One region of the Arthrobacter vasquezii genome, then DNA from elsewhere that is predicted to be linked to it. Evidence: riboswitches for the same ligand, from Rfam matches in the RefSeq annotation. Region 1 holds a riboswitch; each other region holds the start of a gene.
The links. A riboswitch is a leader RNA that binds a small molecule or an ion and turns the genes downstream of it on or off. The one in region 1 is predicted to bind S-adenosylmethionine.
Positions count from the first base shown of each region.

Region 2: it holds a riboswitch for S-adenosylmethionine, as region 1 does, so the genes downstream of both, P4U43_RS05940 (aminotransferase class V-fold PLP-dependent enzyme) here and P4U43_RS04105 (bifunctional o-acetylhomoserine/o-acetylserine sulfhydrylase) in region 1, are expected to answer to the same signal.
Region 3: it holds a riboswitch for S-adenosylmethionine, as region 1 does, so the genes downstream of both, metX (homoserine O-acetyltransferase MetX) here and P4U43_RS04105 (bifunctional o-acetylhomoserine/o-acetylserine sulfhydrylase) in region 1, are expected to answer to the same signal.
Region 4: it holds a riboswitch for S-adenosylmethionine, as region 1 does, so the genes downstream of both, P4U43_RS02935 (rhodanese-like domain-containing protein) here and P4U43_RS04105 (bifunctional o-acetylhomoserine/o-acetylserine sulfhydrylase) in region 1, are expected to answer to the same signal.

Region 1 covers NZ_JAROKN010000005.1:114,061-118,252, forward strand. The annotation lists gene P4U43_RS04100 (PHP domain-containing protein) at 1-428, shown strand, start outside; gene P4U43_RS04105 (bifunctional o-acetylhomoserine/o-acetylserine sulfhydrylase) at 445-1,770, opposite strand; SAM riboswitch class IV at 1,814-1,929, opposite strand; gene aceE (pyruvate dehydrogenase (acetyl-transferring), homodimeric type) at 2,066-4,192, opposite strand, start outside.
Region 2 covers NZ_JAROKN010000009.1:38,297-42,488, reverse strand. The annotation lists gene P4U43_RS05945 (class I SAM-dependent methyltransferase) at 1-373, opposite strand, end outside; gene P4U43_RS05940 (aminotransferase class V-fold PLP-dependent enzyme) at 466-1,764, opposite strand; SAM riboswitch class IV at 1,860-1,974, opposite strand; gene hisN (histidinol-phosphatase) at 2,045-2,869, opposite strand; gene P4U43_RS05930 (cold-shock protein) at 3,081-3,284, opposite strand; gene rsgA (ribosome small subunit-dependent GTPase A) at 3,459-4,192, opposite strand, start outside.
Region 3 covers NZ_JAROKN010000065.1:1,897-6,088, forward strand. The annotation lists gene P4U43_RS15615 (CPBP family intramembrane glutamic endopeptidase) at 1-451, shown strand, start outside; gene P4U43_RS15620 (VOC family protein) at 496-1,137, opposite strand; SAM riboswitch class IV at 1,473-1,603, shown strand; gene metX (homoserine O-acetyltransferase MetX) at 1,621-2,808, shown strand; gene P4U43_RS15630 (alpha/beta hydrolase) at 2,864-3,622, shown strand; gene P4U43_RS15635 (class I SAM-dependent methyltransferase) at 3,655-4,192, shown strand, end outside.
Region 4 covers NZ_JAROKN010000004.1:22,814-27,005, forward strand. The annotation lists gene pabB (aminodeoxychorismate synthase component I) at 1-373, shown strand, start outside; gene P4U43_RS02925 (hypothetical protein) at 471-755, shown strand; gene P4U43_RS02930 (aminodeoxychorismate lyase) at 781-1,635, shown strand; SAM riboswitch class IV at 1,881-2,006, shown strand; gene P4U43_RS02935 (rhodanese-like domain-containing protein) at 2,013-2,546, shown strand; gene P4U43_RS02940 (O-succinylhomoserine sulfhydrylase) at 2,635-3,840, shown strand; gene P4U43_RS02945 (multicopper oxidase family protein) at 4,011-4,192, shown strand, end outside.

The sequences.
Region 1 (4,192 bases):
TCGTTGTCGCCAGTGTCCACTCCAAGCTGCGCTCCGACCGCCGCACCATGACCGCACGCATGCTGGGCGGCATTCGCGATCCCCATACCAACGTCCTTGGCCACTGCACGGGCCGTCTTGTCCAGGGTTCCCGCGGCCAGCGTCCACAGTCCGAGTTCGACGCCCGGAAGGTGTTCACCGCCTGTGCCGAGAACAACGTAGCGGTGGAAATCAATTCACGTCCCGAGCGGCAGGATCCGCCGGATGACCTGATCCAGCTGGCACTCGAAGCCGGGTGTCTCTTCAGCATCGACAGCGACGCGCACGCCCCCGGTCAGCTGGATTTCCTCCAGTACGGGGCGGAGCGCGCCGAAACAAACGGCGTGCCGGCGGACCGCATCATTACGACGTGGCCGTTGGACAAGCTGCTCGCCTGGGCGCGCTCCTGAGAGCTTCCCAAGCTCCTTAGGCGTCCAGGAATTCCTTGGCTGCCCTGAAACCGGCTTCAAGGTCCGCCAGAATGTCATCAATGTGTTCAATACCCACTGAGAGCCGCACCAGCCCGGGGTTAACGCCGGCAATGACCTGCTGCTCCGGCGATAGCTGGCTATGGGTGGTCGACGCCGGGTGGATCACCAGCGAGCGCACGTCGCCGAGGTTCGCCACATGCGAGTGCAGGTCAAGGGCATCGACGAAGCGCTTCCCGGCCTCCGCACCGCCGGCCAGGTTGAAGGAAACGATGGCGCCGATTCCCTTCGGGCCGTACGTGCGTCCGCGCTCATACCAGGGGCTTGAGGGCAGCCCGGCATAGGCAACCGACTCGACATCCTCACGCGCTTCCAGCCACTGAGCCACTTCGACAGCATTGGAGACGTGCCGCTCCATCCGCAGGCTCAGGGTCTCCAGGCCCTGGGCGATCAGGAACGCGTTGAACGGGGATACCGCCGAGCCGAGGTCACGCAGCAACTGGACTCTGGCCTTGAGGATGTAGGACAGGTTGGCCCCGAGGGCGCCGTCCGCACCCAGATCCCGTGCGTACACCAGACCGTTGTATGTCGGGTCCGGCGTATTGAAGCCCGGGAAACGGTTGGGATCCTTGCCGAAATCAAACTTTCCCGAGTCAACGATGACGCCGGCGATCGCCGTACCGTGGCCGCCCAGGTACTTGGTGGCCGAATGGACAACAATGTCCGCGCCCCACTCCAGGGGCCGGATGAGGTAAGGGGTGGCAAGGGTGTTGTCCACGATCAGCGGCACACCGGCGTCGTGAGCGGTCCGGGACACGCCCTCAATGTCGAGTACGTCCTGCCGCGGGTTGGAGACGACCTCCGCAAAGAACAGCTTGGTGTTGGGCTGCACAGCGTCCCGCCACTGGTCCAGATTGTCCGGATCCGCCACGAAGGTGACCGAAATGCCGAACTTCTTCAGCGTATGGGCCAGCAGGTTGTAGGTTCCGCCGTACAGGCTCGGACTGGCGACGACGTGATCGCCGGCCTCCGCGACATTCAGGATCGCGAAGGTCTCCGCCGCCTGACCTGAGCTGAGCAGCAGCGCGCCCAGCCCGCCTTCAAGGCTGGCGATCCGCTGCTCAACGGCATCCTGGGTGGGGTTGCCGATCCGCGTGTAGATGGGAGCGAGTTCGGCAAGGGCAAAGCGGTTGGCAGCGCTTTCGGCACTGGGAAAGACGAACGACGTGGTCTGGTAGATCGGCAGAGCACGGGCACCGGTGGCGCTGTCCGGTTCCTGACCGGCGTGGATCTGGCGGGTTTCGAAAGACCATTGGTTGGACATTCAAGGCTCCTTTGGCATGGGCCCGGCATGGTGGGAGCACCGCGGGCCGCGCTTGCCGTCCGGCTGGTGCCGGGCGGCCAGGTCTTCACCCGGAGCACCCCACCGCAGCTGGAGGGTTGCTGGCCAGCAAGCCGGGGCTTGGTGCTGGCGCTCATGACCACGGCCAGTGTAGGCACAGGAGTATCACGCCGCACGAAGATGACGTTCCATGTAATCCACCCGTTGAGTTGCAGAAGTTTTTGTCGCCTAGTTGCAGGTAAAAGTGTTTCCAGGCCGCAACTAGGCGACAAAAACGTCAGGGGAGGGTGAGGAGTGCGTACTTCTCGATTGCCTGGCGTGGTGCGTCTGCGTCTACCTCTCCCCGCTTCGCGAGGAGCTGAAGAGTGCGTACGACGACGGAGGCTGGGTCGATCTTGAAGTACCGCCTGGCTGCGGCGCGTGTGTCGGAAAAGCCGAACCCGTCCGCTCCGAGTGTGGCGAAGTCCTGCGGCAGGAACTGGCGGATTTGATCCGGAACAGCCTTCATGTAGTCGGTGACGGCCACGATCGGTCCGGGTGCGTCCCCAAGCTGCTGGGTGACGAAGGGAACGCGGGCCTCTGCATCGGGGTTGAGGAAGGCCTCCTCCTCGGCGGCGAGTGCGTCACGCCGCAGCTCCGTCCACGAAGTCACCGACCACACATCGGCCGAAACACCCCAGTGGTCTGCCAGGAGTTCCTGCGCCTCGAGCGCCCACGGGACGGCCACGCCGGAGGCGAGGATCTGCGCCTTCGGCCGGCCGCCGTCGTCGTTGCCGGGCTTCAGCCTGTACACGCCGCGCACCACGGCGTCGGCATCCAACCCGGCGGGAAGCGGCGGCTGGATGATCGGCTCGTTGTAGACGGTCAGGTAGTACATGACGTTTCGATCGTCGGAATTCGCGCCGTACATGCGCTCCAGTCCTGCACGCATGATGATGCCGAGTTCATACCCGTAGGCCGGGTCGTAGGTGATGACGGCGGGGTTGGTGGAGGCAAGGATGGGTGAGTGTCCGTCGGCGTGTTGGAGGCCTTCGCCGGTGAGGGTGGTACGGCCTGCGGTGGCGCCGATGATGAACCCGCGGGTCATCTGGTCACCGGCTGCCCAGAAGGAATCTCCCGTGCGCTGGAATCCGAACATCGAGTAGAACACGTAGATCGGAATCAGCGGCTCGCCCTGCGTGGCGTACGCCGTGCCAGCCGCGGTGAACGCAGCAACTGATCCGGCTTCATTGATGCCGGCGTGGAGGATTTGGCCTTGAATCGATTCCTTGTACGCGAGAACCAACTCCCGGTCTACCGAGAGGTAGTTCTGGCCCTTGGGGTTGTAGATCTTCGCTGTCGGGAAAAAGGCGTCCATGCCGAAGGTTCTGGACTCATCCGGAACAATGGGGACAATCCGGGACCCCAGCCCTTTCTCCCGCATGAGATCTTTCAGAAGGCGGACGAAAGCCATCGTTGTGGCGGCCTGCTGCTTCCCCGAGCCCCGGTTCGCAACCTCGTACGCCTTGTCCCCCGGCAGCTCCAGTGCCGCCGCCTCGGTACGGCGTTCAGGAACAAATCCGCCGAGGGTACGGCGCCGGTCCAGGAGGTATTTGATTTCGGGGGAGTCGGGTCCAGGGTGGTAGTAGGGCGCGTTGTAGAGGTCGGCTTCGAGTGCTTCGTCGGGGATGGGGATGCGCAGGTGGTCGCGGAAGTCCTTGAGGTCCTGAAGGGTGAGTTTCTTCATCTGGTGGGTCGCGTTACGGCCCTCGAAGTGTGAACCCAACCCGTACCCCTTGACCGTTTTGGCCAGAATCACGGTCGGTTTGCCCTTGAACTCCGTGGCGGCCTTGTACGCCGCGTACACCTTCCGGTAATCATGCCCGCCGCGCTTGAGTCCCCACACCTGCGCATCTTCCATATCCGCCACGAGGTCCTTGGTGGCCGGGGTCTTCCCGAAGAAGTGATCGCGCACAAACCCACCGGATTCTGCCTTGTAGGTCTGGTAATCCCCGTCAGCGGTCTCGTTCATGATCTTCACCAGATCCCCGGTGGTGTCTTTGGCGAGCAGGTCATCCCACTCCCGGCCCCACACCACCTTGATCACGTTCCACCCGGCACCGCGGAAGAACGCCTCGAGTTCCTGCATGATCTTCCCGTTACCACGCACTGGCCCGTCCAGGCGCTGCAGGTTGCAGTTGATCACAAAGTTCAGGTTGTCCAGATTCTCATTGGCCGCCAACTGCAACAACCCACGCGATTCGGGCTCATCCATCTCCCCATCCCCCAGGAACGCCCACACCTGCTGATCACTGGTGTCTTTCAACCCGCGGTTCTGCAGATACCGGTTGGACTGCGCCTGATAGATCGCGTTCATCGGCCCGATCCCCATCGACACCGTCGGGAACTCCCAGAACTCCGGCAT
Region 2 (4,192 bases), on a different contig from region 1:
CCGCAGCAGGATCACACCAGTGCCAGGCCTGGGCGATTGTGAGTACATCAGCGCTCGCCGTTGCGAGTCCCGATGCCTCGGCAGTTCCCTGCACTCTGGCTACGCGCGGGAGTTGTTGTCCGAGGACTGCAAGCATGTCCAGGGATGGGTCAACAGCTGTCACCTCCGGGCAGCGGCGGATGAGCTCCCGGGTGAACTTGCCGGTGCCGGCGCCAACGTCTGCTGCGCGCAACGCTCCGGCGGGTATGAGCCAGTCCACGCTGTCTTGGGGGTAGCCCGGACGCACGCGCTCGTAGCGGTCACTTTCCTGCAGATAGCCCCGCGCCAATTCACGACGGCGGTGCTCGGCGAGGCGCGGACCTCCAACACCCATGTTGGGAACTCCTCGCATGACGGGTACGGAACCCGTCAATTAAAGCACCCGGTTGAAGGCGGCGTCGCGCCGAGGAAGTGCGGTCGCAGCGCTCAGTCGGTTGTGCAGGGCGCGGCGCCGGCAGTTCCCGGCGTGGGCGGAGCCCAGTCAGGGAAAGGGCGGGTCTCGACCGCGGGCACCCAGCGCCCGGCGTCGACCGCATAGTCAGTCCCCAGTCCATCCCGAAGAAGCGAGCGCAAACCGGTCAACAGCCTGTCGACGTCGTCCTGCCGTGATCCGAGCCCGAAACTCGCTCGTAGCGAACCTGACGGCAGGCCCAGCCGCTTCAGCAGCGGATGAGCGCAAAACTTCCCGTCCCGCAGTCCAACCCCGTGTTCTGCGGACAGATATGCGGCGACCAGCCCGGCGTCGTAACCGTGGACAGAGAAGTTCACTACGCCGATCGCATCGGTGCTGTCAGCGAAGATGCGGTGAACTGCTATGCCGGGAAGGTTGGAGAGCCCTTCCACGAGGGCATCCCGCAGCTCTGATTCATGCGCAAGCCAGGCCGGTTCATCCAACCCAGCGATGGCCTCTGTTGCCTTCGCCAGCGCGGCTGCACCGAGCACATTCGGTGACCCGCCCTCATGGCGCGCGGAACCGGTTGCCCAGGACACCGAGTCCACTTTCACAGTCTTCACTGCGCCGCCTCCGGCGAGGTGGGGCCTTCCGGAATCGAGCCAGTCGCCTCTACCGACCAGGACGCCCGCGCCGAAAGGCGCATACAGTTTGTGGCCCGAGAAGGCCGCGTAGTCGATACCGTCGCGGAGCAGATCCAGCCGCCGGTGGGGAGCGAGCTGAGCCGCGTCGACGACGATCCGCGCGCCGTGCGCATGAGCCGCCGCTGCGAACCGGACGATGGGCAGAACTTCTCCGGTGACATTCGACGCACCGGTTACAGCAAGCAGGCTGATTCCTCCGGATGCCAATTCCTCTTCCACAGCGGCGAGCGTTTCCTCGATGGTTCCCGCGGCGACCAGCCCGCGATGGGGAAGCTGCAGCCAGGGCAGCAGATTGGCATGGTGTTCCACGTCGAGGTAGAGGACCTCACCGTCCTCCGGCAGGCATCCAGCCAGGAGGTTCAGCGAATCGGTGGTGTTGCGGGTGAAGATGACCGCATCATCTTCCCGGCCGCCGACGAAGTTCCGCACAGTCCTTCGTGCATTCTCGTAGAGCGAGGTGGAGATTTGCGATGCGTACCCGGCGCCCCGGTGCACACTCGCATAGTAGGGAAGCACGCTCTGCACATAGTCATTGACCTGCTGCAGCGCCGGCGTTGAAGCGGCATAGTCCAGGTTGACGTAACGGACGGCAGTGCCGTCCACCAGCGGCGCCTGCAGCTCAGCGCCCATCACGGACGCCAGCGGTGCAGCGGAGAGTTCGTTCTCAAGAAGTGCGTTGCTCACAGGAGGTACCCCACGTAGGTTCAGGGGACCTGCTTCACCAGGCCCCGCGCTTGCCGAACCACGTTCTGGCCCGGCCAGGTCGTCACCCGGGGCACCCCGCCGCGGAAGGAGGGTTGCCGGCCAGCAAACCGGGGTTTAACGCTGGCACTCGTGACCTAGGAATCCAGACTAAAGCAGGCCGGGAATATCCGGTCCTTGTGTTACGTGTTGGTGTTAAGCGACCACGTCAGACGCCGGTACCTTCCTGAAGCAGATCGTCCAGCGAGGGGTTCAGCCGCTTCAGGACATCATTGTGAAGTGTGCTGTTGGTTGCCAGCGCGTTGCCTCCGAAGGGTCCGTCGGAGCCTTCGAGTGACGTGAAGCGACCGCCGGCTTCCGTGACGATGGGTACCAGCGCGGCCATGTCATACAGGTTCAGCTCAGGTTCGCAGGCGATGTCCACAGCGCCTTCGGCGACAAGGCAGTAGGACCAGAAGTCACCGTAGGCGCGTGTACGCCACACGGATTCGGTGAGCGATACGAATTCGTCAAAGTTGCCGCGCTCTTTCCAGCCGGACAGGTTCGAGTAGGAGAGCGAGGCGTCTTCCAGCCGGGATACGCTCGAAACCCGGAGCCGGCTGGCTGCCGCGAGAGACTTACCCATGAACGCACCGGTGCCCGTTGCAGCCCACCAACGCTTTCCGAGCGCGGGGGCGCTCACAACACCGACGACAGGCCGGCCCTCGTCCACCAATGCAATGAGGGTAGCCCATACCGGTACGCCCCGGACGAAGTTCTTGGTTCCGTCAATAGGATCGATGATCCAGCGCCGCGAGCCGGCGCCGCTGCTGCCGTACTCCTCACCGAGTACGGCATCGCGCGGACGCGCACGCGAGAGTTGCCCGCGGATAGCCTCTTCCGCCGATTTGTCCGCATCCGTGACCGGGGTGAAGTCCGGCTTGGTTTCGACCGCCAGATCCAGCGCCTTGAACCGGGACATGGTCTGGTCGTCTACGGAGTCGGCCATTACATGGGCAAGGCGGAGGTCATCGTTGTAGCTCTGGAGGTTCATACTTTCAACCTATATGGTCAGGGTGCACAGATGCGGGAGGTCCCGATGCGGACGCGCTCAGCGCTGGGCTACGATCGGTTCACGCACGCACAGGAACGGGTGTCATTGAACGGTGTGCTGTTAAACGCAAGAAAGGGGACACCGGCCGAAGCCGATGTCCCCTTTCTTGAAGCGCTAGATCTTGAAGCGCTGAAACTTAGAGAACGGAGACTTAGAGAACGGAGATGTTCTCAGCCTGGGGGCCCTTGGGGCCCTGGGTGGTCTCGAAGCTGACCTTCTGGTTCTCCTCAAGCGAGCGGAAGCCGCCGGAGTTGATTGCGGAGAAGTGAGCGAAAACGTCAGCGCCGCCGTCGTCAGGAGCGATGAATCCAAAGCCCTTTTCAGCGTTGAACCACTTGACTGTACCTGTTGCCATTTTTTTATTCCTTGAGTGTGAGGATCCCCCCGTACTTCGGGGTTCCTGTCGCGGTGTTCATTTCGCCTGCAAAAAAAGCTTTCGAACTCCGGAGAGAAATCAAGGCTTAACATTCGTGCGCAACACAACAACTCCGTTCAGTCTAGCAGGCAATCGGCGCCGTAGTCACATCACTCACTGCATCCCCAGCTCCTTGGCACCCTGGGAAGGTTCGACGCCCGCCCCGAGAAGCCGGCGCAGCGAAGACAGGCGCACCGGACCGGATTCGCCGGCAGCGCCCGACGCGACCCAGCCGTCCAGTCCGCAGTTGACGGCGGCGGCATCGTGGCGGCAGCCCCGCTCGCAGTCCTCGGTGCCGGGTGCAAGATCCGGGAAGGCGGCGAGGATGCGGTCGGCCTCGACATGGGCAAGGCCGAAGGAACGAATGCCCGGAGTGTCGATAATCCACGTACCGGGTGCTGAGTCTGCAGCTTTGAGGGCATAAGCCGATGAGGAGGTATGGCGCCCCCGCCCGGTGACCGCGTTCACTCCGCCCGTCGCCCGATTGGCTCCGGTGAGCGCGTTCACCAGCGTCGACTTGCCCACGCCGGAGTGACCGAGCAGTACGCTCACTTTGCCGTCCAAAAGCTCCTTCAACTGCTCGACGGCGCCGGGCGCGAGGAGCGCTGAGGCGCCGGTAGCGGATGTGGTTTCCACTGCGTCCGGTGTGGACGCAGTCTGGCTGGTGATGATGAGCAGGTCAAGATGTTCGTAATTCGCCAGCAGATCCGACGGATCCTTCAGGTCTGCTTTGGTGACACAGAGGAGGGGCTGAATACCGGCGTCGTAGGCGGCCACCAGCGCGCGGTCGATGAACCCCGTGCGCGGCTCCGGATTCGCGGCCGCAACCACGATCACCAGCTGGTCGG
Region 3 (4,192 bases), on a different contig from region 1:
CGACTTCGGTCTGGGAGTGGGGCTGGCCGCGGTGATCGGGGTGGGAACGCTCGGGGTGTACGCCGCGGGCCGGGCACTGGGGCTTACCACTGCGATCATCCCGACGGCGCTCGACACCTACTGGTGGACGCTGCCTGTGCTGGTGCTCTCGGCGATCCGTCACGCGGTGCTCGAAGAGGTCATTGTGGTGGGCTACCTCTTTGAGCGGCTCCGGGAACTGGGCTGGTCAGTCCCGGTGATTATTGTGACTTCGGCGCTCCTGCGAGGGAGCTATCACCTGTACCAGGGGATCGGCCCGTTCATCGGGAACGTGATCATGGGGCTGATCTTCGGCTACGCCTACACGCGCACCAAGCGGGTGATGCCCCTGGTGATAGCGCATGCGCTGCTGGACATTGCAGGCTTTGTCGGCTTCGCGCTCTTCGGCCCGGCTATCGGCATCGGAAGCTAACCCCCGGCCACGCGGCCTGGGGAACCAGCGTCCGAAAGAACCAATTAGATCCGGACCGCACCCTTCGGGGTTTCGAACGCTACCGACATGATGCCGGGCGTGCCGTTGGGGGCGATCCACTCGACGTCGACGTCGTCCAACGGGTGGGTGACGGGCGTTCCGAGCCACTCTGTGACGCGCTCTGCCGACCCGGCGATGGTGAGCGCGCTGAGGCGCACGGACGCGGTGCGCGCCTGGGATGGGTGGAGGGACTCCGTGCCTTCATCCCAGCGGATCATGTAGGGGACCTGAGGGTCAGCGATGAGGCCCTTGATGCCGATCTGCTGCCAGGTCAGCTCCTGCCCGTCCGGGAATTTGCGGTTACCGGGGACGGCGCTGCGGCCAAGGCGGTCCTCGAACGGGGCGAGGTCATCAACGGCTACGCACCAGCCCATCCAGCCGCCGCCGGCCTCGGACCGTGCCCGCACCGCCTGGCCAAATGGAGCCTTGTCCGAGGCTGGGTGGTCAAGGACCTCGACTACCTCGAGGTACTGGCCGTTGACCAACGGAAAAATCATGTTGCGGGTGCCAAACCGCGGGTGGATTCCACCCTTCACGAATTCAACTCCGAGGGCGTCGGAAATCCGTTCCGCAGTAGCAGTCAGTCCGTCAGGTTCGCAGGCATAAGACACATGATCCAGGCGCATGGCCCCATTTTGGCACTTTGTGATGGAGGCCTCGACTAAGGGTTACCTAAGTCACACCGCGGGCGACGATGTTCCAAGCAAAACCCAAGGTCAGAGCCGGATAGTTGCTTCACACAGGGAGCCCGGTTCCGAGACCGCCGGAGTTTCCTGCCAGGGACGCCCACTGGGTGTCCCCCTTGAGTGGGGCCGACCGTTTTCCCATAGACGCCGAACGGCCCCACTCAAGCATCCTCTGCCGCACGCGCGCCTTTCACGGCTACTACGCCAGCCGGCTTCATTTCACGGCGAGTCACACAAGTTGCCCTCACCCGCGCTGGTCAGGTTTCCTAATACGAGGTAACGAGTGACAGTGCGGCAGGTTCCACCCGCCATCAGCCCCGGCTTGCTGTCCGGCAACCCTCCCTCGCGGCGGGGTGCCCCGGGTGAAGACCAGGCCCTGCATGCAGTGCAGGAGCAAGCGCGATTCAGTGAGGCGGCAGGGTTTTGACAGGCATCACCACAGCGGTTCCGCAGCCGGAAGCGGGGCTGGTTGACGGCGTCGTCGTGCAACGGTTCCGGATTGGCCCGTTGGCGCTGGAAACAGGCGGCCATTTGCCCGATGTCGTCCTCGCCTACGAGACCTGGGGCACGCTCAATGCCGATGCCTCCAATGCGGTGCTGATCGAGCACGCACTCACCGGCAGCTCACATGTAGCGCGGGGCGAGTCCTCCGAGGATGGCTGGTGGGACGGGTTGGTGGGTCCGGGCAGAACCATCGACACGAACCGCTACTTCGTGGTGTCCATCAATATGCTGGGCGGCTGTTACGGATCCACGGGGCCGGCGTCGCTTGATCCGGAGGGCAAGCCGTGGGGTTCGCGTTTCCCCTTCGTCACCATCCGCGATTCCGTGCGTGCCGAGGCACTGCTCGCAGACCTGCTGGGCATCTCCTCCTGGCACTCCGTGCTGGGTGGGTCAATGGGAGGCGCGAGGGCTCTTGAGTGGGCTGTCACCTATCCCGGGCGGGTGCAACGGTGCGCCGTCATCGCGTGCGGAGCAGCGAGCACCGCGGAGCAGATCGCCTTCGCGCAGGCCCAGGTGCAGGCCATTCGCCTCGACCCGCGGTTCACCGGCGGCGACTACTACGGAAGCGCCGGTCCCGAGGATGGGTTGGGCCTTGCCCGGCGCATCGCGCACATCACCTACCGTTCGGAGGCGGAACTCGTACACCGGTTCGGTCGGGCAGCGCAGGGTATGGAAGAGCCTTTTGGGTCGTCGGTGCCGGGCGGGCGCGGCCGCTACCAGGTGGAGAGCTACCTGGACCATCAGGCGGAAAAGCTGGTCCGGCGGTTTGACGCCAACAGCTACGTCATCCTCACTGAAGCGCTCATGAGCCACGACGTTGCCCGTGACCGGGGGAGCCTCAGCACTGCACTCGCAGCTGCCTCGGCAGAGTTCTTCGTCGCGGCGGTGGATTCGGATCGCCTCTACTGGCCTCGCCAGTCCGTTGAACTGGCGTCCGCATTGCCCGGGAACGTTGCCGTCCACACCATTGAATCTCCCATCGGCCACGATGCCTTCCTCACCGAGATTGCGCAGCTTGAGCCCGCGCTGGCAGCAGCGTTCTATAGCAACACCGACGACGGCGATGTCAAGGAGAGCGCCTCAGCGCTACGGTTGCGCGCGGGCTGAGTCGCAGCCTGCCGCAGCACGCAGCCGGCACAGTTCAACATGCCACTATGGAGCTATGACGAATTTTTCCTCGACTGACGGTTCTGCTGCGCCCTCCTCCGCCTCCTCCTCCGCCTCCGCCTCCGCCCCCGAGACCGGGCCCGGGACCGGCCCGGCCTCGACCGCACCGACTGTCGTCTGGTCGAAGCCCGAAGACGAGCGCTCCGGCTCGCCGCTGCTGGTGCTGCTGCACGGACACATGGCCAACGAAGAAGACCTCATGGGTATCCTCGACTTCCTGCCCGACGAGTTCACCGTGGCATCCGTACGTGCGCCCGTCGCCCTGGGAGCAGGTTTCACCTGGTTCCCGCTGATGCAGGACGCCGCCTATTCGGTCGACAAGGTCACCGCCGCCGTCCAGGACGTCATTGACTGGGTCGACTCCATCAAGCAGTCGCACTCGAGCGTCACCCTGCTCGGCTTCTCGATGGGCATGGCAGTGGCAAGCTCCATGCTGCGTGCCCGGCCCGCAGACTACGCGGCCGTCGTCGGGCTCTCAGGGTTTGTTGTGCCGACCGACGGCAGCACGTTCTTCAACGACAGCGCGCTTGTTGCGAAGCCAGTGCCGTTCTTCTGGGGCCGGGATCAGGAAGACCCGGTCATTCCCGCCGATCGAATCGAGTTCACCCACGGCTGGCTGAACCGCCACACCAAGCTCACCAAGGTGCTCTACGCGGGCATGTACCACAGCATCAACGCACAGGAACTGGGACATGTGCGGGAATTTCTGCAGATGGTGGTGCCCGGCGTCAGCCGGACACCACTGTCACGGTAACGCCGTTACGGTGGCGGGTTAGACTCCCGAATGTGAAGAAAGAAACGCTCTGGGACGCAGGAAAACGCGCGGACCCCAACAGGTCAGCCGCCTACATCCAGCGTTTTGAACAGCTGATATCCGAGGGTGCGGACTTACACGGGGAAGCCCGGTGCGTCGACGCAATGGCTCCCCGAAATGCGCGTATTCTCGACGCCGGCTGCGGGCAAGGCCGGGTTGGCGGGGAACTGGCGCTGCGTGGCCATTCCGTGGTGGGAGTTGACGCGGACGCCCAGTTGGTCGAAGCGGCGAGGGCAGCCCACCCAGGGCCTGTGTGGCTGGTGGGAGACTTGACAGAGCTGGATCTGCCGGCCCGCGGAGTGGCTAAGTCCTTTGACGTGATTGTCTGCGCAGGAAACGTCCTCGCCTTCCTTGCTCCGGGCACGGCGCCACAGGTTCTTGCACGCCTGCATCGCCACCTGGCGCGCGGTGGACGCCTGATCGTCGGGTTCGGCGCCGGGCGCGGCTACACCTTCGACCGGTTTTTCACTGACGTCGCCGGCGCCGGCTTCTCCGTCTCCTTGCGCCTGG
Region 4 (4,192 bases), on a different contig from region 1:
CCAGATGGTGAGCACCATCGACGCCCGGCTCCGGCCCGGTTCCTCCCGTGCCGAAGCCGTTGCGGCCGCATTTCCTGCCGGCTCAATGACGGGTGCGCCGAAGATCAGCACCATGGCTATCCTGGACCGGCTCGAGGAAGCACCCCGCGGGGTCTACGCCGGCGCCGCCGGCTACTTTTCCCTCGATGGGGCGGCGGATCTCGCCGTCGTCATCCGCACTCTCGTGCTGGAGGACGACGACGGCGGCACCCGCCTCACACTCGGAGTGGGCGGCGCGATCACTGCGGATTCCGACCCCGCCGAGGAGTGGGACGAGGTCCGGACGAAGGCGTTCGGGGTGCTGTCTGCGCTTGGTTCGAGCTTCCCCAGCTGACGCTGCGATCGAGCGGTTCGCTGAGCGGGCCTTTCGTCCACTTGGCGTCTGTGGAAGCATGGGACGCCCGAGGAAAGTGCAACGAAGGAGAACGGTCATGACTAGCTCCAACGATGAAAACACGCCCAACCTGAACGACGTTCCGGAGCCCGATAACGAGTTCCTTCCCAAGCGCATCCATCAGGGCCATGCGGGGCAGCCTGAACGCCTCGATGACGATGCCCTGGCGGCCGCAACGGAGCAGGAACGGGTCGACGCCGGTCTCATCGACTACGCACCGGACCAGGTTCCGGACGCTGCCGATCCCCTCCCTGCGGAAGCTTCCGATGAAGCAGACTTTGCCCAGCGCGGGCTGAACGAGGACAACGACACGAGCTCCTGACCTGCCCGGTCACTATGCTGATCGCATGACTGTTCTGGTGTTCCTCGACCCCGCCCGTCCCGACGGCCGCATAGCTGACGCAGCACAGCCGCAGCTGATGGTTACCGACACCGGGATCACGCGGGGTGACGGCATCTTCGAAACAATGCTCGCGGTCAACGGCGCTCCCCGGAAGCTGCAGGCCCACCTCGCCCGGCTGGCGACGTCCGCCGATGCGCTGGAACTGAAGATTCCGTCGTCGGACGTGTGGGAACGCGCCATCACCACCGCGCTGGCGGCAGCCGACGACGACGGCGAACTCGTGGTCAAGCTCGTCGCCACCCGGGGCGAACCAGAGGCTGGAGCCACCGCGTGGGTCCAGGTGTCCGCCGTACCGGTCGGGTTGCGCGGCCAGCGGCTGTCGGTCCTCCTGCTTGACCGCGGCTATGACAGCACGGTTGCCCAGCGTGCTCCGTGGCTGCTGATGGGCGCGAAGACCCTTTCCTACGCGGTGAACATGGCGGCGGTCCGCTATGCGCGCTCGCACGGCGCCGACGATGTCATCTTCACCTCGTCTGACGGCAAGGTCCTCGAAGGCCCGACCTCGACAGTCCTGATTGCGCGGGTCATCGACGGCGTCAAGCACCTCATCACGCCCCAGCTTGAGAGCGGGATCCTCCCGGGCACCTCGCAGGGTGCACTGTTTGCGGCGGCGCGTGAGGCAGGTTGGGATTTGGGTTACGGACCGCTCGTGCCGGAAGACCTGTTTGCATCTGACGGCGTCTGGCTGATCTCGAGTGTGCGCCTGCTCGCCGAGGTCGAGTCCATCGACGGAAAGCCGGTGACGGTTTCACCGGAGTTGACCGCGGAGTTGAGCGGTCTCGTAGCGTCCGTTTCCTAGCCCGAGCGTTTATCCCCCAGCCCACCCGCACGTTCCCTGGCCCACTCGTCCGTCTCCTGCCCCACCCGCAAAAGTGCCGGGAATTCGCAGGATCGTGGGGACATCCCCACGAACCTGCCACGCATCGGCACTTTTGGCTCAGGCCTGCCACGCCCCGGCGCCTTTGGCCCGAGTACCACCGGCGTTACCGCACGTTACGGCCCGGCATGGCAGGCATGGCGCCGCCGGTGCTACGTTCATTCCGGAGTAACGAGTGCCAGCGCCAAGCCCTGACTTGCTGGACGGCAACCCTCTTTCACGGCGGGGTGCCTCAGGTGACTACTCGGCACAACGATCACATCCCATGATCACCAGCGTGCACAGCGTGAGGAGACACAATGGCACTGCATTCCAACCCCCATCCCCCGGCGAATTCCCGGCCCGGCAACGGCTATGCCGGCAACATCACCGCACGTGATGCGGTGGAACGCGTCAGCAAGGGCGCCGTGCTGGTGGATGTCCGCACTGTCGAGGAATGGCGGAGCGTCGGCGTTCCCGACCTCACCGACGCCGGGACCGTCCCCCTCTTCCTCGAGTGGACGCGCTCCGACGGCAGCCGTAACGTCTCCTTCCTCAACCAGCTGAACGGGCTCAAGGGCCGCGAACTGCTTTTCCTGTGCCGTTCCGGCGTCCGTTCTGTGGCAGCAGCACAGAATGCCACCGCCGCCGGTCACACTGCCTACAACGTGCTGCACGGATTTGAGGCCGACGGCGGCTGGCGCTCCAGCGGCCTCGCCACCACAGTGCATGCAGAAGAAGCCCCAGAGAGCACGGATACGACAGATCACGCAACGACCACAGGACAGACCGCGATCACAGAACGGACCGGCGCTGCCCGGTCGGCAACGGACCGTGGCGACGCCCGTGAATGAGCACACGCCAGTAAGTGAGCCCGCGCCGTCGTCGTTCTCTCCGGCGGCCAGCCGTGAGCCCATCGCGGGGAACGGCGGCTACCCCCGAATCCAACGCCCGGATGACGACGGCGCTGCCTGGTCACCCGATACCCTCGCGGTACGCGGGGGGCTGGCACGGTCCAACTTCGAGGAGACGTCCGAGGCGCTCTTCCTGAACTCGGGCTTTGTGTATTCCTCTGCTGCGGCGGCGGAGGCAGCCTTCACCGGGGACGTCGACCGCTTTGTATACTCCCGGTACGGCAACCCGACTGTCGCCATGTTCCAGGAGCGGCTTCGCCTGCTCGAGGGTGCGGAGGCGTGCTTCGCCACAGCCAGCGGCATGTCTGCCGTCTTCACCGCGCTCGGTGCCCTCCTGGCCTCGGGCGACCGCGTTGTTGCCTCCCGCAGCCTCTTCGGCTCGTGCTTCGTCATCCTCAACGAGATTCTGCCGCGCTGGGGTGTGGAGACTGTCTTCGTGGACGGCTGGGACCTCGGCCAGTGGCAGGAAGCACTGAGCATTCCCACCACGGCGGTCTTCTTTGAGTCGCCGTCCAATCCGATGCAGGAGATCGTCGATATCCGGGCGGTCGTTGAGCTCGGCCACGCGGCCGGTGCGCAGGTCGTCGTCGACAATGTCTTCGCCACACCGCTGCTGCAGCGGTGTACGGAACTGGGTGCCGACGTCGTCGTCTATTCCGGCACCAAACACATCGACGGGCAGGGCCGGGTGCTGGGCGGCGCGATCCTCGGCCGCAGGGAGTTCATCGAGGGTCCGGTGAAGACACTCATGCGGCACACCGGGCCCGCGCTGTCGTCATTCAATGCCTGGACCCTCCTCAAGGGACTGGAAACCCTTTCCCTGCGGGTGAACCACTCCTCGTCCTCGGCGCTGACCCTCGCCCGCTGGCTTGAAGCCCAACCGGCTGTGAACTGGGTCCGTTACCCGTTGCTCGAATCGCACCCGCAGTTTGATCTCGCTGCCGCCCAGATGACAGCTGGCGGCACGGTGGTGACCTTTGAACTGGATGCACCCGAGGGAAAGGCGAAGGAGCGCGCCTTTGCGCTGCTCGATGCCCTGAAAGTCATCGATATCTCCAATAACCTGGGCGATTCAAAGACGCTGATCACCCACCCTGCTACCACCACACACCGCGCCATGGGTCCTGGAGGGCGTGCCGCAATCGGCTTGACCGACGGCGTCATCCGGCTCTCGGTGGGCCTTGAAGACGTAAGCGACCTGCAGACTGATCTGGGCAAGGCACTCACTTCCTGATGTCTGGGTAGCCTCACTCCGTAACCCAAACGATCGTCCAAGGTTTCCCCAAGAAGGCAGGAGCAATCTTGCTGCTGAGGCACACATCGAGTACGTAGTCTGGGCGGGCGTTTTCAACGCACCCCGATGCGCGTCCCACCAAAAGAAACACCTTTGGAAGGGATGTTCCCATGTCTGTCAGCAGGCGCAATTTCCTGGCGATGGGCGGCTTCGGTGCTCTGGCCGCCGCGACCCTCACCGCTCCCCTGGCCTCCATCAGCGCGAAGTCCGCGCCGGTCCTGGACGGCTCAAAGCTCAAGCCCTATCAGCTCGCGTTCACCCGTCCGCCGTTCCTGGCGCCGTACAAGACGGG